Regions from separate parts of the Roseburia intestinalis L1-82 genome, predicted to be linked through region 3. Evidence: predicted binding sites of a transcription regulator. Region 3 holds the regulator's gene; each other region holds the start of a gene.

Region 1 (7,733 bases), 1.4 Mb from region 3:
CCAGCCGCAAGGTTGTGAACCACCCTTCGCCGGGGAACTCATTTTACAACCTTGGGGGTGCGTAAATTTTTGTGACGTTCATTTTAAAAATGTCGAAAAACCTCGACGCAATCTGTTATATCTATGCTTTTAACCATACATACTTGGACTAATAATCTGCATTATTAGTCTGGTAATTTACGAAATGATTAATGTAATGCGACATAGCAGATGAAACTTCAGACAAGTCATCAGGCTGAATATCAATGATACAGTACATTAGGATCATAAGCAGATTATAGGCATAATGTGAATATCAAAAATTTGCACTTACGCCCCCAATTTTGAGATGAACCGCCCACCCAAATGGTGTTCACAACCTGGAGGCTGGCATCTTGCACAAAGCCGAAGCTAATTTTGTGACTTTGGGAGAAAATTAGAAAAACTTGGTCTGCCTGTAGTTACACAGTGATGTTCTGCCACGGATGGCAGAACAAGGCTTCACGAGCCAAGGATGGCTCGTTGAACGCCGGTCACGTCACTCCGCCATAACCTAAATCAGGCAGACCTAGCTTTTCTTATTTTCGTACAACGGAACCCAAATTAACTCCGGCTTTGCGCAAGATGTCGCTCACAGACCTACAACACACCATTTGGGTGGGCAATTTATTTCATAAACAAACCATCATTTATTGGGTGAAAAAACACACAAATTATTTTAAGAAATACAACCGGTTCTGTCAAATTGTATTTTTCAGGATGCTTTAACGCTTTAAATAAAAAAAGTACTTGCCATTCTCCGAAAAAGAAGCTATCATGTTACTAAAATAAGGCAGCAAAAGGTATTATATACCAAAAAGTATACAAAACAGGAGGATTAAATCATGGAAAAGCGCATTTCAGGCCACACAGGACTTTTAGCATTGATCGGTTCACCGGTCGGTCATTCAGGATCACCGGCGATGTACAATTACAGCTTTGAGAAGCTGGGATTAGACTATGCTTATGTGGCTTTTGATATAAAAGAGGACAAGGTAAAAGATGCGATCGCTGCAATGAAGACTTTCAACATGCGTGGCTGCAATGTTACCATGCCGGATAAGGTTGAGGCTGCAAAATACATGGATGAGCTTTCACCGGCAGCGCAGATCATCGGTGCTGTCAATACAATCGTCAATGATAACGGAAAACTGACCGGTCACATCACAGACGGCGAGGGATTCGTACATAACTTAAGAGATCATGGCATTGAGATCAAAGGCAAAAAGATCACAGTAGCCGGAGGCGGTGGTGCTGCGACAGCCATTCAGGTACAGTGTGCCTTAGACGGTGCGAGAGAAATCTCTATTTTCAATATCAAGGATGCATTCTTTGAGAGAACCTTACAGACGGCAGAGAAGATCAAAAAGGCAGTGCCGGAGTGTGTGGTCAATGTATATGACATTGCAGATACTGCAAAGATGACAGAAGAGATCCAGTCAAGTGATATCTTTGCCAATGCCACGATCGTTGGAATGAAGCCGATGGATGACCAGAGTGTTGTAAAGGACCTGTCTGCATTCCGTCCGGGACTTGTCGTTGCAGATGCAGTATACAATCCGGAAGAGACAAAACTCCTTCGCGAGGCAAAAGAAGCAGGATGTACCTGTGTCGGAGGAAAGGGAATGTTGTTATGGCAGGGAGTTGCCGCATTCAAACTTTACACCGGACAGGATATGCCGGTTGAGGATGTGAAGAAATTATTCTTCAGCTAGGATATATCGGTGGATGGTACGAAGAAACGCCTTAACCAGGAATGGGAAGTCTGGTTGGGCGAAAAATGGATCATGCAGATTGGTTTTGCCCGTTTTCAGGGTATAATTAGAGAAAAATGAAACATATTGGATGAAAAAAATATGTTTCATGTGTAAATAGCCCAGGATTTTTGGAAATCCCGGGCTATTCTCTTCATTATGAGTGGTATACACCCATTTTAATTATTTTGAAGGGGAAAATTCAGCATTTATGGGTGAAACAAATAGGAAAGAAGAAAGTTACGCCCATTCTGTAATCATATCATGTGAAAAATCAACATATGATCGTGATTTACACTTGCTTCGATCGGCAGTCTTATCATATCTTACAGATAATCATGTTTTGCAAGTACGTTTAAGATATTACGTCCCTCTTCAGTACCCTCAATGATTCTTCTTGCACGTTTGCTGTCACCGATATTTATGATTTCTACGTTAGTATCTGCGAAAGCTTCCTCTAACTGGTCTAATACAGGGTTGTTTGCTCTCATTCCGAGGCAGATGAAACCATAATCAAATGGAATTTCTTCGATCTCACCCTGAGGATTCTTTACGATGAAACGATCGTTCTGAACTTCCTGCAGAGCAGTGTTGGTCATCTGTTTTACGTTGTATTTTGCCATTTTGGCATTTGTATCACATTTTGTAACCGGATCAAGACCGTTTCCGATCATTGGAAGCATCTCTACCATGGTTACGTCAGAACCGCGCTCGGTAAAGAATTCCATCACGTCGAGACCTACGGCACCACCACCGATGATTGCAACTTTCTGACCATCCATTTTTTCAGGATACTCGTTGATGCGGTCGATCATCTTTAATACGGTAGCAACATTGCTGTCATCTTTGTCGACAAGATCATGCAGACCGGTGATCGGTGGTAAAGTAGGAACAGAACCGGTTGCATTTACGATGATATCCGGGTTTAAGCTCTTTACTAATTCCGGTGTAGTGCTTGTATTCTTGAAGATGAATAAGTTGTGAAGCTTGCTTGCACGGTGGATCATATAGTTCGGGAAGTCAGCTAAACGTTTCTTATCCGGGATCTTGGAAATCACGGAAGCAAGTCCGCCAAGCTCAGCTTTTTTCTCAATTAAGAAGGTGGTACATCCGACTTCTGCTGCAGTGCAGGCTGCCTCTAAACCTGCAGTACCGCCACCGATGACTACAACGTTGCAAGGTTTGTTGATCTTATGTTTCATGTAATCTTCGCCGGAGTTGACAGCCGGGTTTACGGTACAACGGATCGGCTGGTTTAAACCGATACGGTGTCCTGCACATCCGATGTTACAGGAAATACATTTGCGGATATCACATTCTTTTCCGAACTCAACTTTGTTGACCCATTCCGGATCAGCGATCAGTCCACGTCCCATTCCGATAAAGTCAGCGTCGCCTTTTGCTAAGATATCTTCAGCAACTTTCGGGTCACGGATATTACCAACAGTCATACATGGTTTGCCGTATTTTTCTTTTACAGCTTTTGCCATGTAAGAACGCCAGCCGTCCGGTAAATAGTTTGCATCGATCTGGTATTGGATAGAACCATTCAGACCACAGGAAACGTCAAATACATCGACTTCTTTCTCGAAGTACTGTAAATACTCTAAAGTATCCTCTAAGGTATTTCCACCCTCTACCATTTCGTCAGCACTGATACGGACGAAGATCGGGAAGAAAGGTCCAACCTGTTTACGAACTTCCTCGATGACTAATTTTGCAAATCTTGCACGGTTTTCTGCAGAACCGCCAAATTCATCTGTTCTCTTGTTGGTGGTAGGAGAGAGGAACTGGCTGATTAAGTAGGAATGTCCTGCATGGATCTCTACGGCGTCAAATCCACAGATCTGGGCACGCTTTGCAGCCTCACCGTATTTTTTAACGATGTGCATCATCTCATCTTTCTCTAATGGACGAGGGATTTCTCCGCCTGCCTTGGAAGGAACATCAGAAGCGGAAACCGGCTGCATTCCGATACGGGAAGACATTGCGGATGCACCTGCATGGTTTAACTGGATTGCGATACATGCACCGTGTTTGTGTACGTTTTCGCATAATTTGAACAGACGCGGAATATAGTTGTCTAAGTCGATGCGGAGCTGTGTCGTACCGTTAGAACCCTGTGGGGAATCAACGCTTGCGTTCTCGACAATCAGAAGGCCTGTGCCGCCCTTTGCACGCTGCTCATAATAATTAATATGAAGAAAACTCATTTCACCGTTCTGCTCACCATAGTTTGTTCCCATTGGTGTCATAACGATTCTGTTTTTTACGGTCATACGACGGATGGTCATTGGCTCAAAAATATGAGGATATTTGTTTTTCATGATAAAATCTCCTTTGCATTTAAATGAATAAATTGTGTGTGGCTGAGATTGTTGGATAATGAAAACTGCAGCATAGCTTTTGGAATGTCAGAAAACATGGCGCGGTAGTCGTGCAGTTTTGGGCGGGCAGATAATTATGTTTTAGATAGTTACTTTTTTAACAATGAAAAAGTCTGTGTGCTCTTTCTGTATTTAATGTACCCTGAAACAGGGAAAAAATCTAATTCGTTTTTTTGGACAAAATGATAGAATTTCTCTATTGATTCTGATTGGTAAGATTGCTATCCTTATAATATGATGTTGTGCGCAGCAGGCACATGCATATTCGGAAGAAACCGGGAGATGGATTCATGAATTTAAGTCAGTTACAGTATTTTAGAACGTTGGCGAAGGAAGAACATTATACGAGAGCGGCGCAGATCTTATCGATCACGCAGCCGTCTTTAAGCCATGCGATCGCGCAGTTAGAGCAGGAACTGGGGACAAGGTTATTTGAAAAAAAAGGCAGAAATGTGGTTCTGACACGATATGGAAAAATTTTCCTTCCATATGTGGAGGAATCTTTAAAAGTATTAGAGGAGGGCGTGCAGCGGACGAAAGAGTTAAATGGAAGCAAAGAAGGTATGATACATCTCGCTTACATCTATACCCTTGGAAGCACGTTTGTGCCGAAGATGGTGCGGAGATTCTTAGATGCCTATCCGGATTATCATATTGACTTTCATTTTATTGTTGGAAAGACCGGAGATATCATAGAGGGGCTCAAAAACGACCAGTATGATATGGTGTTTTCCTCCTATCAGGATGGGGAGCCGGACATTGATTTCCGGCAGATCGGCGATCAGAAGTTGGTGCTTGCCGTGCCAAAAGATCACCCGCTTGCCATGTACGACAGCGTGGATTTAAAAGATACGGTGGATTATCCACAGATCTATTTTCAGAAGGGAAGCGGACTGCGCCCGGTTGTCGATCAGATGTATGAACAGATCAGTGTATTCCCAAAGATCGCATTTGAAATAGAAGAAGATGGCAGTATGGCAGGACTCGTCGCTCAGGGATTTGGCATTGCAGTCATGCCGGATATTCCAATCTTAAAAACACTTGACGTCAAAACCCTGACCATCACAAACCCGGAGTACGAGCGCCATGTCTACCTCGCCACCATGAAAAAACGCTATCTCTCCCCGGTCGCAAAATCCTTCATCCAGTTCGTTATGCAGGAGACAGAGTAGCGAGTCTCACAACATTCACAGCCTGAAAAGAGTTTTGCGCAGGCTGACCGCCATCCCATCAATGATACATCCTCCGCACAAACTGGATAAACCTTTGTACCGCCGGCAGCTGATATTTCCCGCGCATATATCCCATATACACAGTATGTGAAAATGTTTCCTGCGAGATCAGCGGACGGATGCAGATGTCATCCCTGTGGATCGTATCCACGTCTGCGACAAGGGCTATCCCAAAGTCTTTCGCCACGAGCGATGCAATTCCGTTTTCATCCGGCGATTCGCAGATAAAATTCGGGAGCACACCATGCTCCTTAAAAAAATTACGCGTATATTTTCCGAGACCGGAATGCCTTGCATATCCAAGAACCGGGTATTTTTGAAAATCTCCGGCCTCAATCTCATCTTTTTTACAGAGAGGATGTCCGATAGGAAGGATCGCTACAAGGTCCTGCTTTATAATAGGAATAAACTCAATATTTGGTTCATTTGCAGAGTAAGAACCAAAGATCAGATCATAAGAACCTTTCTTTAAACCTTCTATATTCATGGAAGTGATATCCTGAAAAAAGTGAAATGTAATATTTTTATTCTGCTCTAAGGAAAGAAATGAGCGGACAGTATTCGGAATAAATTCACGTGCAAGCGGGGAAACATAAGCAATATCGATATGTCCGCCGTTGGTTGCAATCTGCTGCATTTTATTGGAGGCACGTGTCACATCGTCTAAAATCTGTGTGACATGCTCTAAAAAAATCTCACCGGCTTTTGTGAGTGTCACATTGCGCCCGCGTTTTTCGAAAAGTGTGACGCCGAGCTCATTTTCTAAAGCGGTGATGGAACGGCTTAAACTTGGCTCGGAAATGTTTATTTTTTCTGCCGCCTGATTGAAGTGCTGAAGGACGGCTGCCTGGTAAAAATAACCCAACTGATTGAGTGTCATGTATAGATCTCCTTATAAATGATAGATAATATCTATGGATTATAAAATAAAAACTTTGTTTTTGTACAGATTATATCATAATTAATACATTAGAGCTACTAAAAAAGCATGAAATTAGCATTGGATGTATTAAAAAAAGCGTTGTATAATAAATATATCAGAGGTTGTTAAGTTTTTAACAAAGCGGGCAGGTAATGTTAAAAACATGAAACTAATAAGAAAATCATGCAAAAAGAAAAAAGGAGAACACTACTATGGCAGAGAGAATCACAGGTCACACAGAGCTTATCGGATTAATGGCTTACCCAATCAGACATTCCAGTTCACCGGCAATGCACAATGAGGCATTTGCATATTTAGGACTTGACTATGCTTACCTTGCATTCGAGGTTGACAACAGCACATTAGAAGATGCGATCAAAGGTCTTCGTGCATTAAAGATGGTTGGATCTAATGTATCCATGCCAAACAAAACAGTTGTTGGCCAGTACCTTGATAAATTATCACCGGCTGCAGAGCTTTGCGGAGCTGTTAATACGATTGTAAATGAGAATGGTGTATTAACAGGACATATCACAGACGGTATCGGATTTATGCAGTCCTTAAAAGACAACGACATCGACGTGATCGGAAAGAAAATGACCATCGCAGGTGCCGGCGGAGCTGCAACAGCAATCGAGATCCAGGCTGCATTAGACGGAGTAAAAGAGATTTCTATCTTCAATATTCATGATAAATTCTGGGAGAACGCAGAGGCAACTGTGAAAAAGATCAACGAGAGAACAAACTGCAAAGCAACTCTTTATGATTTAGACGACAAAGAGAAATTAAGAGAAGAGATGGCAGATTCCTACATCTTCGTAAACGGAACAGGTGTTGGTATGAAACCATTAGAGGGAATGTCCGTTGTTCCTGACAAATCTTTCTTCCGTCCGGAACTGATCGTTGTAGACGTTCCTTACTCTCCGCTTGAGACAAAGATGCGTTCTATGGCAAAAGAAGTTGGATGTAAGACAATGAACGGTCTTGGCATGATGTTATTTCAGGGTGCAGCAGCATTCAAACTCTGGACTGGAAAAGATATGCCGATCGAGCACATGAAAGAAGTATTAAACATCAAATACGAATAAAATACCCCCCCAATCACAACCCCATGCGGCGGTATGAAAAAATGCCGCTGCATCACAAACCAAATTGAGGAGAAAATCAATGAACAAAAAATATTTACCGAGCGCACTGATTCTTTATTTAAATTATTTTATCCATGGTGTCGGATGTTCTATTTTAGGACAGGCAGTGATCAAGGAAGCACTTGCAGCATCCTGGGGTGTAGAGGCTATGGCAATTACAGCCATTTCTGCGGCACTTGGACTGGGCAGACTGATCGCACTTCCATTTGCAGGTCCTCTTTCTGATAAGTTAGGCCGCCGTATCTCCACTGCAATCGGAAGCGGTTCTTATG
Region 2 (7,733 bases), 1.5 Mb from region 3:
TCTAATGTCGGTGTATCACCGCAGCATGCCATAACTACATCCGGCTCTTCGCCCTGGTCGTTGCTTGCCCACTCCCAGATGCCGATACCCTGTGTACAGTGTTTGACTGCCTGCTCCATGGTCAGCCACTGCTGTCTCGGATGTTTGGATGTCACGAGCACATTGACATAGTTGCGGCTGCGGATACAGTGATCGAAGCAGGATAATAAACAGTTTGCATCTGGCGGCAGATAAAGGCGTACCACGTCTGATTTTTTATTTGCAATGTGGTCTAAGAACCCCGGATCCTGATGTGTAAATCCATTGTGATCCTGCTGCCATACATTCGAGCTTAAAATCAGGTTCAAGGATGCAATGGACTGTCTCCACGGAAGCTGGTTGCAAACCTTTAACCATTTTGCATGCTGTGCACACATGGAATCAACCACACGGATAAATGCCTCATAACTTGCAAAGAATCCATGACGTCCGGTTAACAGATATCCCTCTAACCATCCCTCACACATATGCTCACTCAACATAGAGTCCATGACACGTCCGTCATGTGCAAGGAATTCATCCGTATCATAAGCCTCACCGTTCCAGTCACGGTTCGTTGCCTCAAATACTTTTCCAAGACGGTTTGACATCGTCTCATCCGGTCCGAAAATACGGAAGTTCTTTGCATCTTCATTTAACTCGAAAATATCTCTGACAAATCCGCCAAGTTCGATCATATCCTGCGCTTCCACAGCACCCGGCTTTGGAACATCCACAGCATAATCTTTAAAATCAGGCAGACGCAGATCGCGCAGTAATTTACCCCCGTTTGCATGCGGGTTTGATCCAATCCTGCGGTCGCCGGTCGGTGCTAATGCCTTTAATTCCGGAATCAGTTTTCCGTCCTCATCAAACAGCTCCTCCGGATGATAACTTAACAGCCAGTCTTTTAACATCTGAAGATGTTCCGGTTTGTCCATCATGATCGGAACCTGATGTGCACGGAAAGAGCCTTCGATCTGATTGCCATCCACTACCTTTGGTCCTGTCCAGCCCTTCGGGGTGCGGAGTACGATCATCGGCCATTTCGGTCTGGTCAGATCATCATTTTCTCTCGCATTTTTCTGGATCGCCTTGATCTCATCCATCGCCTGATCTAAGGCAGCCGCCATCTTGCTGTGCATATCCATCGGCTCATCGCCCTCCACGAAATACGGTTTCCAGCCGCATCCGTCGAAGAAATGCTCTAATTCTTCACGGGAAATACGTGCTAAGATGGTCGGGTTGCTGATCTTATATCCGTTCAGATGCAGGATCGGTAAAACCGCACCGTCTGTTTTCGGGTTTAAAAATTTGTTGCACTGCCAGGAAGTTGCAAGCGGTCCAGTCTCGGACTCACCGTCTCCGACGATACATGCTGCAACCAGATCCGGGTTGTCAAATACCGCACCAAAAGAGTGTGCCAGTGAATATCCAAGCTCACCGCCCTCGTTGATGGAACCAGGAGTTTCCGGTGCAACATGGCTTGAGATACCGCCCGGGAAAGAAAACTGTTTACACAGTTTTTTCAGTCCGTCCATATCCTCTCCGATGTTCGGATATACCTCGCTGTAAGTTCCCTCTAAATATGTATTTGCCACAAAAAAGTTTCCACCGTGGCCAGGACCGGAAATTAAGATCATATCCTGATCATATTTTTTGATGACACGGTTTAAATGAACGTATACAAAGTTCTGTCCCGGAACGGTTCCCCAGTGTCCGACGATCTTTTTCTTTATATGATCCATCGTCAACGGCTCGCGTAATAACGGGTTGTCCAGTAAATATAACTGTGCTGCTCCAAGATAGTTTGCCGCACGCCAATAGGCGTCCATTTTTTTCAGGTACTCTTGGGTAACAGGCTGCTTTTCCACAGCGTTTACTTCTGCCATGCTGCTTTTTCCTCCTTTATTGAAACATTTCCTGTCTCGTTTGTTATATTTTAGACAATCTTTTTTCGGAGGGCAATTTCCCATTCCTGTTATCTTGTAAAAAAGTTACCTGATCCGACTGGTTGTGTGACAGCCTTTTTAGTTTTTCCTGACAGCAAGACAGTAATTAACATGCTCAAAGGCTTTCATATCCGCCCCTGCCTTGTCGATAATATCCCTTTGAATATCATCCGGTGTCAACAACTCATAAATCAGAAAGCCATGTTTCTCCAGGAGTTTTTCAATCTCGCTATAGGAAAAGGCTGATTGCATTGGCTCGCCACCTGCTTTTGCCATCATAATTGTGTTCTGCACACGCTTTTCGGAAGCATCAAAGAAATTCTCATCTGGATAATCAAACACAAGCGAACTCCCATCCGCACAAAGTTCGGAAAGTGCAGCCAACATCGTATTGATTGCTTCCGTCGAAAGATAATACGTTACGCCGAGCCATGAGAAAAATGTTTTCACAGATGCGTCACCCCCCCATCGATCAGACGTTCCGCTACATTATCTTTCGTAAAATCCGCAGGAACAAAGGTGAGATTATCAGGAATCGTCCAACCGGCACGGGTGATCCGTTCTATTTTATCTTTCTGCGTCAGGGGATGATCGACTTCAAATACCCTATGTTTTGATAAGAATTCTTTTTCCCGAAGAGCGAAGGTATCCAGATCTGCGCCGAGCATAACATATTGCTTTGTGCCAGTCAGAACGGCGGCATATTCTTCTGCTGTCATCAGCTCTTTTGCAAGATGATCCGCGAAAACCGGATGATCTTCATTTTCTGCATGAAACGCCCGTCCAAATGAACTCATCAGGGCAGTAATACTAACTTCGTTATTCATTCCTTTGTCCTCCATCTTTGATGTTTCCCCTATTTTTCTTCCATTTCTTTCGTATTTGCATGAAACAGCTCCAGTGCCCGTATGAAGCAGTTGCATTTCTACGGTAAGACCTGTGTCATTTACAGGCGTGCTGAGTGTATTGATTACAAAACGCAGAGCAAACCTTCATCTATCAGGTCTTGCTCTGCGTCTAAGCGTCTGGCGTTTTAATTTCTTCAATTTTTTTATTTCTAAAATAAATCACACAAGTATATTTACATTTCGGACAAAATAACGGAAAATCCTCTAACACCGTATGTGGACGTATCTGTGTCCTCGTTTTCCCGCCGCATCTGGGACAGTGAAGCCACTCTAATTTCTTTTCTATATTTTCAACCATTTATACCACCTCACCTTTTCCTGATTGCAATGATCTTTACGCTCTCTTAACCTCTTGAATCGTCATAATATCTCAAGCGAAATCTGCGTGGTTCGTTATGCGTTTTTCTCATATAACTTTCTCATTGCGCTGCCAATACTGCATCTCTAAGATACATTTTATCCATGTCGCACCCTCATCATATTCGTACTTCAAGGATAGAGTTGATTATCTGTCGGAAACCATAGTCGAGGAACTCCTCTTCTGTCATACCATTCTGCGCGCAAATGAATTTTCCCTTTGTCTCGGCAAGCGCAAGCAGCGAATCAATGCTTGTGGAGAGGACATAGACCGTCAGCACAGGAACAACTTCTTTTCTTACCTCGCCGCTTTTCTGCCCACGCACAATGAGTGTTTCAAGAATCTCATTTATCTCCGTCCCAAGGCAAAGTATATTTTTCACTGTATCTGAAGCTGCCACTTGCTCGATCTCCGCCGCGCCAGAACGCTTCAAGGTTTCAAGCGAGTGGGGATACTATGTAATTTTGACATTGTCAACCAAAAAATCGCAAAGGAATTTTCACCGCATGAAATACATGGAACGCCGCGGAAGTGGTCTACGCAAATTTTGGCTTTCTGCATAGAATCCAAATCAAAGAAAGAGCTTGCATCATTTTGCGGCTTCAAAGATTTAAGGAACTTCACTTTGAAACATATCAACCCGTTTGGGTATAAGAAAACCCCGGAAAACCTTGATTTTCCGGGGTTTGTAAACATAATTCGATTGTCTCTTTCGAGATAATTATCTCTTTGAAAACTGTGGAGCGCGACGAGCTGCTTTGAGACCGTATTTCTTACGCTCTTTCATACGAGGATCACGTGTTAAGAATCCTGCTTTCTTTAATACTGGTCTGTAGTCAGCATCTACATTTAATAATGCACGAGCGATACCATGACGGATAGCTCCTGCCTGTCCTGTGTATCCACCACCGCGAACGTTTACTAAAACGTCGAATTTATCAGCTGTCTCGGTAGCAGTTAAAGGCTGACGAACAACAACCTTTAATGTCTCTAATCCGAAATACTCATCCATATCTCTTTTATTGATGGTAATTTTACCTGTACCTGGTACTAAATATACTCTGGCAACAGATGATTTTCTTCTTCCTGTTCCGTAATACTTTGTATTAGCCACTGTTTTTCCCTCCTAATTAAAATGTTAAAGCTTCAGGTTTCTGAGCTGCATGCTTGTGATCCGGTCCAACGTATACGAATAATTTTGTATACATCTCTCTTCCTAAAGGTCCCTTTGGAAGCATGCCTTTTACTGCGTGCTCGATAACTCTTTCCGGATGTTTCGCTAACATTTCTTTTAAGGTAGTCTCTTTCATACCACCTACATAATCAGAGTGATTGTAGTAGATCTTCTGGTCTAATTTTTTACCAGTTACTTTAATCTTCTCAGCGTTAACAACGATTACATAATCACCTGTGTCGATGTGCGGTGTAAAGATTGGTTTATTCTTTCCTCTTAATACTTTAGCAACTTCAGATGCTAAACGTCCTAATGTCATACCTTCAGCGTCAACTACATACCATTTTCTATCAATGGTAGCTGGGCTAGCCATAAAAGTTTTCATTGATCTTCCTCCTAGAAATAATGTTACGGAACACCTCTGCAATGTGAATGTCCAGGACACACCGCTTGGTATTCAATAAATTGTTTATAGTTTAAATGTCGCTCCGGGGCTTTGGATTGACATTACTTCACTATCACAGACTCAAATAGTATAGTACACGACGCCTTGTGTGTCAAGGATTTTTTTACTTTAGATCAAACTTTTTACAAATAAAACTATCTTCCAAATTAACTCTGAAAGAGGCGGATATCCTTTATCAGATGTCCGCCTCTAATCTGCCTATTTCGTTATCTCAAACTTAAATTTATTACTGCTCCATACATTGTCCTTAAAATGAATTTCGATTGTTTTCCAGTCCGCCGGAACCTCATACCCAATCACACCATTCATTTTTTTCCCTGCTGCAATGGTTCCATCTAACTGATTTTGATCATTTTTCTCCAAAAGAGCACTCACTGAATAATTCAGTGCATAATCGTCCGCATATGCTTCAAAACTCGCCATACTGCTTATATTTATCTCAGAATCAGAATTATTTGCGATTTCAAACTCTACCAGAACAAACTCATTTCCATCTGCCGGTTTATTATACTCTGACCCGCTGCTCTGCGTATAATTGACCATTGTAACCTGCACATCATTCATTTCTGCAGTTTCACCAATACCAAATATATCCTTCTCACTATCTTCTTGTTTGACAGAGGTATCTTCTGTAGTATCATTCACCACATCAGCCTTGTTATCTGTATTATTCTGCGTCGAGGCATTCTCTACCTTTTTCGTTTTATCCGCTCCACCGCCCGACATTGCTGCAATAATAATAACCACCACCACAACGATCACGATCCATTTCCCGATACCGCCCTGTTTCTTTCTGCAGTTTGGGCAGACCTTCGCGCCTTTCGGTATCTCACTCTTACAGTGTTTGCACAACTTTGTTTCATTTTCCATTTCATAATCCTCCTTGTTTTGCGGAGCAAAATGCGAGCCCTTTGGTGAGCAGAGGATTTTACTCCTTGTTTTGCGGAGCAAAATGCGAGCCCTTTGGTGAGCAGAGGATTTTACTCCTTGTTTTGCGGAGCAAAATGCGAGCCCTTTGGTGAGCAATGCCCAGCACTCTTGGCACGTATTTTACTCCTTTGTTTTACTACTTTTTATTTCATCCTACTTTATGCTACTTTATCCTACTTAGTGGTATATGTCAACCATTTATCGTATATATAAAAATAGAGTTATTTAATCGAAAACGAAATGAGGCTGTCTATGAAACCATTAAAAAATAAAGTAAGCATCACACTTGATTCAGACATCATTGAACAGTTAAAGCTCCTCGCCGAGCAGGACGACCGTTCTTTTTCCCAATATATCAATATGATATTGAAAGAATATCTGACCCAGGCGGACAAAAAGAAAGAAGCGTAAAACATCTCTGTCTTATGCTTCTCCCATCTTAGCCGTATTTCATTTATTTTTGGTATGCACCGTGCATACATTTTCACATTATATAATGTTGAGTTCAAATAGTAAGTTCAATTTTTGACTGTCAAATTACATTTAAAATAATATTGCTTCTAAGATCGCGCAGATGGCAGCTGCAGCAAAAAGAAATATAAATTCCGCTGCAGCATAACCGATCAGTCTTACGAACCGGTTCTTACTGTTTACAACCGGTATGTTTCTCCGCATTCCCATATAATCACAGACAAAAAATATAAATACGATCTGCGACAGCCAGACCACCAGCCGTTCCAGTGTCAATTTTGACTGCGGGAGCAGTTTTCCATTCGCATCATGCGCTTCTAACGACCACGCAGTAACTGTGACCAACGCATATCCTATGACTGCGACGATCATTTTCCATACTTTTCCTGTCCGAAATCCCGGTATTTTATAAAAAGGGATTTCACCGGCTTGATCTTTTTTACAGCTCTGCGCACAATAAAACTTATTTTTATCACTATCCATACTACTGCAGGGGATTTCCGCTGCATTGCAGATATCCGCCTTAAGTTCATCCACATTCTGATACCGGTCCTCAGGGTTTATCTTAATGCATTTTAACACAATCGTCCTGAATTTTCCTTCGGTCAGCTTTTCCATCGGGAACTCTCTCACAAGCATATAATTAAGCAGCACACCCATCGCATAAATATCGGTTCTCGCATCCGTCTGTCCGAACCCAAACTGTTCCGGTGCCGCATAGCCTTGCGTTCCCATCATAACAGTATCCTTTGACTTGCCAGGCTGGTAGATTCTCGCAATGTCAAAATCGACCAGCTTCACTTCCCCCTCATTGGTCAGAATCACATTCTCTGCTTTCAAGTCTCTGCATATGACTGGCATTTTTGCATGGTGCAAAGGGTAAAGCGCATTGCACAGACAGATTATGATATCAGCAGCGTCTTTCTCCGAAAAATATTTTTCTTTTAACATTTCTTCCAGATTTTTTCCGCTCAAGTACTCCTCAATCACGATCAGATTCGTATCGGTCTGAATACACTCATAGATCTTTGGTATATACGCATTCGGATTTTCCTTTAAAAAAAGATAAATCTCCTCCAGGTCCAATGCAACATACTTTCGCACACCAATCACACCATTCACTTGGTTTCTTACGATATGTACTTTTTCATTGTCACCCAGTCTGCCAAGATCCACATATTCTGACAAACAGTACTCCTCATCTAACCGCATATAATTTCCCACCATTTTCTTGCATTCATCTGTACAACACGATATTATAAATGTCAGGGCAGTTCATGCGCCCAAACCAGCATTTACAATTTGTAGTATAAAAATATTTTATTATTTTTTACAGTACAATTCAAGGAGACTTTATGGATCAGAAAACGACCGGCGAACTGATGCAGCTTCTCTCTTCCGCCAAAAATATTTCCGATTTAAAACAATACACTGACGCACTTGCAGACATGACATC
Region 3 (7,733 bases):
CGATCAAGATCCGTGCCTGCGATACTATGGGTTATGGCGTTAACTTCCCGGGTGCCGTGATCCCGCGAAGCGTGCCGGGTATCATCTACGGTCTGACCACACATGCAGGTGTGCCTTCTGAACTGATCGAGTGGCATGGACACAACGATTTCTACAAGGCAGTTAACAACTCCACGACCGCATGGCTTTACGGTGCAAGCGGAGTCAACTGTTCCCTGTTTGGAATCGGAGAGCGTACCGGTAACACACCGCTTGAGGCAATGGTATTTGAATATGCACAGTTGAAGGGAACACTCGATGGCATGGACACTACCGTGATCACAGAACTGGCAGAGTATTTTGAGAAAGAATTAGGCTATGTACAGCCGAGCCGTACCCCGTTTGTCGGCAGCAACTTCAATGTCACAAGAGCCGGGATCCATGCGGACGGACTTCTCAAAAATGAGGAGATTTACAATATTTTTGATACTGGAAAATTTTTAAACAGACCACCATTAGTATCTGTTTCCAACACATCCGGTCTTGCCGGAATCGCTCTCTGGATCAACTCTTATTACCATCTTCCGAAAGATAAGAGCGTAGACAAAAACTCAGAGCTTGTGAAAAAAGTAAAAGTATGGGTAGATAAACAGTACGAGGATGGACGTGTTACGGTATTGACCGATAAAGAATTAGTGGAAGAAATTGAAAAATGCTGCAAGGAATTAAATGTAACAATAGGAGCATGAGGTGTCATATATGGGAGAGGATAATTATTCCTTAAGTTCCCGTGTGTTTCATACGATCCGTGAAAATATTTTGTCCGGAAAATATGCGACAGACGAGGAGTTAAAGGAAAAAAATATTGGTGAGGAGTTAGGTGTCAGCCGTACTCCGGTGCGTGAGGCACTCCGCCAGCTTGAACTTGAGGGACTGGTTACCATTATCCCGAATAAAGGTGCTTATGTCGTAGGTATTTCCAAAAAAGATATTCAGGATATCTACGAGATACGGTCGCGTCTGGAGGGACTGTGTGCAAAGTGGGCAGCGGATAAGATCACCAAAGAACAGTTAGATGAACTGGATGAAAATATATATCTGTCGGATTTTCATGCTGCAAAAGGAAATTCGGAACAGGTTGTGGAACTTGACAACCGTTTCCATGAAATTTTATACAATGCTTCCGACAGCAAAGAATTAAAACATGTGCTGCTTGATTTTCATCATTATGTACAACGCGTGCGAAAAATCACACTTGCAGATCCGAAGCGTTCCGTACAGTCAAATCAGGAACACAGACAGATCGTGGAGGCATTAAAGAAGCATGATGCCGGTCTGGCAGAGAAACTGGCGAATGAGCACATGATGAACACCATTCACAATATGGATAATTACGGATGGGACAATTTATTTCAATAGAAAAGGAGAACACAATGGAAAAAATCAAAATGACAACCCCACTGGTAGAGATGGACGGAGATGAGATGACAAGAATCCTCTGGAAAATGATCAAAGATGAGTTACTTCTTCCGTTTATTGATTTAAAGACAGAGTATTATGATCTTGGATTAGAGCATCGCAATGAAACAAATGACCAGGTAACCGTTGATTCTGCCAATGCCACAAAAAAATACGGTGTTGCTGTAAAATGTGCAACGATTACACCAAATGCAGCGCGTATGACTGAATACAACCTAAAAGAAATGTGGAAGAGTCCGAATGGTACGATCCGTGCCATGTTAGACGGTACGGTATTCCGTGCACCGATCGTTGTAAAAGGCATTGAGCCATGTGTCAAAAACTGGAAAAAGCCCATCACGATTGCACGTCATGCCTATGGTGATGTATACAAAGCATCCGAGATGAAGATTCCGGGAGCAGGTAAATGTGAGCTGGTTTATACTGCAGAGGACGGCACAGAAACAAGAGAACTGATTCATAACTTTACCGGAGCAGGTGTCGTTCAGGGACAGCACAACCTTTGCAATTCGATTGAAAGTTTTGCAAAGAGCTGCTTTAACTATGCACTTGATACAAAACAGGATCTGTGGTTTGCAACCAAAGACACGATCTCCAAAAAATACGATCACACATTTAAAGATATTTTCCAGGAGATCTTTGATGCAGAATACAAAGAAAAATTCGAAAAAGCAGGCATTACTTATTTCTATACTTTAATTGATGACGCGGTTGCCCGTGTGATGAAATCTGAAGGCGGTTATATCTGGGCATGTAAAAACTATGACGGAGATGTCATGAGTGATATGGTTTCAAGTGCATTTGGTTCGCTTGCCATGATGACTTCCGTGCTGGTTTCTCCGGATGGCTATTATGAGTATGAGGCTGCACACGGAACGGTACAGCGTCATTATTACAAACACTTAAAAGGTGAGGAAACATCCACGAACTCTGTTGCAACCATTTTTGCATGGACGGGAGCACTTAAGAAACGCGGAGAGCTTGATTCGAATGCTGCATTGTCCGATTTTGCAGAAAAACTCGAAAAGGCTTGTATTAAGACCATTGAAGATGGTAAAATGACAAAAGACCTTGCGCTGATTACTACGAATCCGAATCCGGTCGTATTAAACAGCGAAGATTTTATCAAGGCAATCAGAACGACGTTAGAGGAAAGTTTAAAATGATTTTGTCATGTCAGAGTATCTCAAAGTCTTTTGGAACAGATGAGATATTAAAAGATGTAAGTTTTCATATTGAAGCAAATGAAAAAGCAGCGATTGTCGGCATCAATGGTGCCGGCAAGTCTACGCTGCTTAAAATTATTATGGGCGAAGAAACGTCCGATGCCGGTGAAGTGATTCTTGCAAAGGATAAGACAATCGGCTACTTAGCACAGTATCAGGATGTATCCGGCCATAGAACCATCTATGATGAGGTTCTTTATGCAAGAACCGATATTCTGGAAATGGAACAGAAACTTCGTGATATGGAGTCTGAGATGAACAGCCGTACCGGTGAAGAATTAGAAAAGCTGATGGATATTTATCACCGCCAGAGCCATGAATTTGAACTGCAGGGCGGATATGCATACCGCAGTGAAGCGACCGGTATTTTAAAAGGACTTGGTTTTTCAGATGAAGATTTGAGCAAACAGATGAGCGAGTTATCCGGAGGACAGAAAACAAGAGTTTCCCTTGGCAAACTTTTAGTCACAAAGCCGGATGTACTGCTTTTAGATGAGCCGACGAACCATCTGGATATGGAGTCGATCCGCTGGCTTGAGAATTTTCTGCGGGCTTACAAAGGGGCTGTTGTGATCGTAGCACATGACCGTTATTTTCTGGATCGTGTTGTCACAAAAGTTGTAGAGATTTTCCAGCATAAAGCGTATGTATATCAGGGAAATTATTCGGATTTTGCAAAGAAAAAAGCAAAAGTTCGTGAAGATCTGTTAAAACAGTATTACAACCAGCAGCGTGAGATCAGACACCAGGAAGAAGTTATTACAAAATTAAAATCATTCAACCGCGAAAAATCTATCAAGCGTGCGGAAAGCCGTGAGAAAATGTTAGATAAGATTGAACGCATTGAAAAGCCGGTTGAGGATAATACGGATATTAAGATCGTGTTAGAGCCAAATGTGGTCAGCGGAAATGACGTCCTTACCGTGTCAAATCTTGCAAAATCCTATCCGCCGGTCACATTGTTTTCGGATATTTCATTTGAGATCAAACGTGGGGAACGGGTGGCGCTGATCGGTAACAATGGAACTGGTAAAACGACCATACTAAAGATCATCAATAATCTGATTCCGGCAGATGGCGGTACCGTGACACTTGGTTCGAATGTGCATATCGGATATTACGATCAGGAACATCAGCTTTTACATATGGAAAAGACGATTTTTGAGGAAATCTCAGATGCCTATCCGGGGCTGAATAATACGAAGATCCGCAATGTGTTAGCAGCATTTTTGTTTACAAATGATGATGTGTTTAAGCACATTTCAGATTTGAGCGGTGGAGAGAGAGGACGTGTTTCCTTAGCAAAATTAATGCTTTCCGATGCGAATTTTCTGATCCTTGATGAGCCGACGAACCATTTGGATATTACATCCAAAGAAATTTTGGAATCTGCGTTAAACCAGTATACCGGAACCGTATTTTTCGTTTCCCATGACCGCTATTTTATCAATCAGACGGCGACGAGGATCCTAGAGCTGACAGGTGAGACGGTTGTAAATTATATTGGAAACTATGATTATTATCTGGAAAAACACGATATCATGACGCAACTGTATGTAAAACCACAGGAAATATCGGATATTCAGGCAGGAAAACAGGATGATGCGGTCAATAAACTTGACTGGCAGGCGCAGAAGGCAGAACAGGCAAGGATCCGTAAGATTGAAAACAGTCTGAAAAAAATAGAAGATGAGATTGCAGCATTAGAAGAAGAGATAAGCGCGATCGATGAAGAATGTGCGAAGCCGGAAAATGCAGTCAATTCCGCAAAGTTAAATGAACTTGCTGCACGACAGCAGGAGTGCAGGGAACGCCTTGAAACCTGCTATGAAACGTGGGAAGATCTGTCAATGCAGCTGGATGGAGCTAAAGATAGTTAAAAATTTCACACATTGACAGACACAGGGGAAATCACTATAATAAACGAGAGAACGTAAGAAAGGTGGAACCTTTTGTGCAGGAAAAAGAGATATCACAGGCAGTGATCCGAAGGATGCCGCGTTATTACCGTTACCTCGGAGAACTATTAGACGCCGGTGTGGAGCGTATATCATCCAATGATCTGAGCAAACGGATGAATGTGACCGCATCCCAGATCAGACAGGATCTGAATAATTTTGGCGGGTTCGGTCAGCAGGGCTACGGCTATAATGTAAAATATTTATATGAAGAGATCGGTAAGATCTTAGGTTTGAATGAGAGACACAATATTATTGTAATGGGTGCCGGTAACCTTGGTCAGGCACTTACCAATTATGTAAAATTTGAGAAACTTGGCTTTGTTATCATAGGACTTTTTGATGTAAATCCGGCGCTTGACGGAGTGACTGTACGCGGGATCAAAATCCGTATGTTAGATGAATTAGAGAGTTTCTGTGAAGAAAATCAGGTAGATATCGCAGCGCTGACCATGCCGAAGGAAAAGGCAGATGCGATTGCAAACAGGCTGGTCGGACTTGGAATCCGTGCAATCTGGAATTTTGCCCATGTAGATCTTGAATTGATCGACAAAAATGTTGTCGTGGAGAATGTACATCTTTCCGACAGTCTGATGCAGTTGTCTTACAACATTGTCAGAAACAAAAAAGCAGAAGAAAACGGCAACTGAAAAGGTGCTGTAAATGTAGAGAGCAAATAGCTGCCGCACAGATTTATGTGCGGCGTTTTTTGCCTTATAAAACAAGGAGAAAAATCCTCTGCTCCTGCAAAGGCAGTCGCATTTTGCTCCGCAAAACAAGGAGAAAAATCCTCTGCTCCTGCAAAGGCAGTCGCATTTTGCTCCGCAAAACAAGGAGGATTTCATGAAATATCTTGTAGACAGCCGGGAAATGCAAAAATATGATGCAAATACCATTTCACATTTTAAGGTGCCGGGACTTCTCTTGATGGAGCGCGCTGCAATAGCATTTGTGGAAGAGCTGCATAGACAAAATGTGGATCTTACGGAAGTACTCATTGTGTGTGGCAGTGGAAATAACGGTGGAGATGGTCTTGCGATCGCACGCCTTTTATTTTTGGAAGGACATGCTGTCACGGTCGTTTATGCCGGAAATAAAGAGCACTGTTCGGAGTCAAACAGGGTACAGCAGGATATTTTAAATGCATACGGTATTTCTATATACATGGATATCCCGGAAAAGATCAGACCTACTCTTGTAATAGACGCAATATTTGGTGTGGGACTCTCAAGAGATGTGACCGGTGAATATGCAGATATGCTGTGCCGGATGAATGAACTTTCCGGGGAAAAAGCGGCGGTAGACATTGCATCCGGGATCTCTGCGGACACGGGAGCCATTTTAGGCACAGCGTTTCGTGCAGATCTTACGATCACATTTGCATTTGAAAAATTAGGCAGTATCCTCTGGCCGGGAAATGAGTATGCCGGCAGGATCATTGTATGTGATATTGGCATCACGAAAGAAAGCTGGCTGGGTGAACCGCCGGCCGTGATGGCACTTGAAGAAAAAGATTTTTCGATACTGCCAAAAAGAAAAAGCCATTCTAATAAGGGCAGTTATGGAAAACTCTTGCTGATCGCCGGAAGTGTCAATATGGCAGGGGCGGCAGTTTTGTCTGCGAAAGCAGCTTATGCCACAGGGTGTGGTCTGGTGCGTGTGCTGACTCCGGAGGAAAACAGAGCTATTTTACAGTGCAGTGTTCCGGAGGCGGTTCTTACTACTTACGATAAAACTTTAGTACCGGAAGAACCGGTTCTGAGGGAGATCCTTGACTGGGCAGATGCCATTGTGATCGGTCCCGGACTAGGAAAAGAAAAAACTTCTGCACAGATATTAAATTTTGTGTTAGAATATGGAACGTCACATGAGAATAAAGCATTTCTTTTTGATGCTGATGCATTAAATCTGGTGGCAGAGCAGAAAAACACCGGAGTGCAGGGGGCAGATAGATGGAAAAATTTTAAGAATACTGCCGTGATTACACCGCATCTTGGAGAGATGAGCAGGCTTACCAGAAAAACAGTTGGAGAAATCCAGAAGAATCTGTTGCAGACAGCTGCAGATTTTGCAGATGAAAATCAGGTTATTTGCGTCCTGAAAGATGAACATACAGTGACCGCACTGCCGGATCATAAAAGGTATCTGAATCTTTCCGGTAATCCGGGAATGGCAACTGCAGGAAGCGGGGATGTACTAAGCGGTTTGATCGGTGCACTTATGGCACAGAAACTGACATCATATCAGGCGGCACCTCTTGGAGTATACCTTCACGGTTTGGCAGGTGATATCATGGTACAGACGACAGGTTTACAGGGCCTTACAGCCTCGGATCTGATCACCGGGATCAAAAAGGTACTAAATATTTACACACAACAGTAAAAGCGCGTATAGATTTTGTGTTGAACAAAAAAGTAATGAAAAAAATAGATTGGAGAACAACATGAACAGATACAGCAGAGTGCATGCGGAGATCGATCTGGATGCAATTCTTCACAACATGGATGCAATGCGTGGGAACATTGCAAAAGATACAAAAATTATGGCGGTCATCAAGGCTGACGGCTATGGACATGGTGCCGTAGAGATTGCAGAGACGATTGAAAAACTTGATTATCTATACGGTTATGCGGTTGCCACGGTGGAAGAGGGACTGATCCTTCGAAATCACGGGATCCAGAAACCAATCCTGATCTTAGGATATGTGTTCCCGGATCAGTATGTGGATATGATCAAAGCGGGCATCCGTCCGACCGTATTTACCAGAGAGATGGCAGAAAAGCTTTCCGTTGCGGCTGCAAGTATCGGCAGGGACTGCAAGATTCATTTTGCAATTGATACCGGAATGAGCCGGATCGGTTATCAGGTTACGGAAGAAGCTGCGGATGAGATGGCACAGCTTTCAAAACTACCGCATATTATAGTGGAGGGTATTTTTACCCATTTTGCAAAAGCAGATGAAAAAGATAAGGAGCCGACATACCAGCAGATAAAACTTTTCCGTAAAATGATCGACATGTTAGAAGAACGCGGGGTAAGTATCCCGATTCACCACTGCTCAAACAGTGCAGGAATTGTCGATATCCCGGAG

What was found. Region 3 encodes Rex, which represses fermentation and respiration genes when NADH is low (regulators of the CRP and FNR family bind a similar motif). Its sites were predicted from a motif close to ATTGTTAANTANTTAACAAT; they were not measured.
Positions count from the first base shown of each region.
Region 1: RIL182_RS16905 (shikimate dehydrogenase) is a predicted target of Rex. The motif match lies at 6,435-6,454, and genes of this name have one in related genera.
Region 2: RIL182_RS17145 (phosphoketolase family protein) is a predicted target of Rex. The motif match lies at 1,950-1,969, and genes of this name have one in related genera.

Region 1 is NZ_LR027880.1:3,591,428-3,599,160, reverse strand. It holds gene aroE (shikimate dehydrogenase) at 864-1,733, shown strand; gene RIL182_RS16920 (oxidoreductase) at 2,099-4,099, opposite strand; gene RIL182_RS16915 (LysR family transcriptional regulator) at 4,450-5,331, shown strand; gene RIL182_RS16910 (LysR family transcriptional regulator) at 5,390-6,271, opposite strand; gene RIL182_RS16905 (shikimate dehydrogenase) at 6,526-7,401, shown strand; gene RIL182_RS16900 (MFS transporter) at 7,481-7,733, shown strand, end outside.
Region 2 is NZ_LR027880.1:3,653,607-3,661,339, forward strand. It holds gene RIL182_RS17145 (phosphoketolase family protein) at 1-1,910, opposite strand, end outside; gene RIL182_RS21465 (class I SAM-dependent methyltransferase) at 2,049-2,420, opposite strand; gene RIL182_RS21470 (class I SAM-dependent methyltransferase) at 2,417-2,797, opposite strand; gene RIL182_RS17155 (cysteine-rich KTR domain-containing protein) at 2,988-3,176, opposite strand; gene RIL182_RS17160 (hypothetical protein) at 3,355-3,636, opposite strand; gene rpsI (30S ribosomal protein S9) at 3,958-4,350, opposite strand; gene rplM (50S ribosomal protein L13) at 4,367-4,795, opposite strand; gene RIL182_RS17180 (DUF4352 domain-containing protein) at 5,075-5,746, opposite strand; gene RIL182_RS17185 (CopG family antitoxin) at 6,047-6,217, shown strand; gene RIL182_RS17190 (serine/threonine-protein kinase) at 6,350-7,489, opposite strand; gene RIL182_RS17195 (helix-turn-helix domain-containing protein) at 7,633-7,733, shown strand, end outside.
Region 3 is NZ_LR027880.1:2,148,857-2,156,589, reverse strand. It holds gene RIL182_RS10060 (beta/alpha barrel domain-containing protein) at 1-728, shown strand, start outside; gene RIL182_RS10055 (GntR family transcriptional regulator) at 739-1,398, shown strand; gene RIL182_RS10050 (NADP-dependent isocitrate dehydrogenase) at 1,413-2,624, shown strand; gene RIL182_RS10045 (ABC-F family ATP-binding cassette domain-containing protein) at 2,621-4,564, shown strand; gene RIL182_RS10040 (redox-sensing transcriptional repressor Rex) at 4,639-5,292, shown strand; gene RIL182_RS10030 (NAD(P)H-hydrate dehydratase) at 5,486-7,024, shown strand; gene alr (alanine racemase) at 7,086-7,733, shown strand, end outside.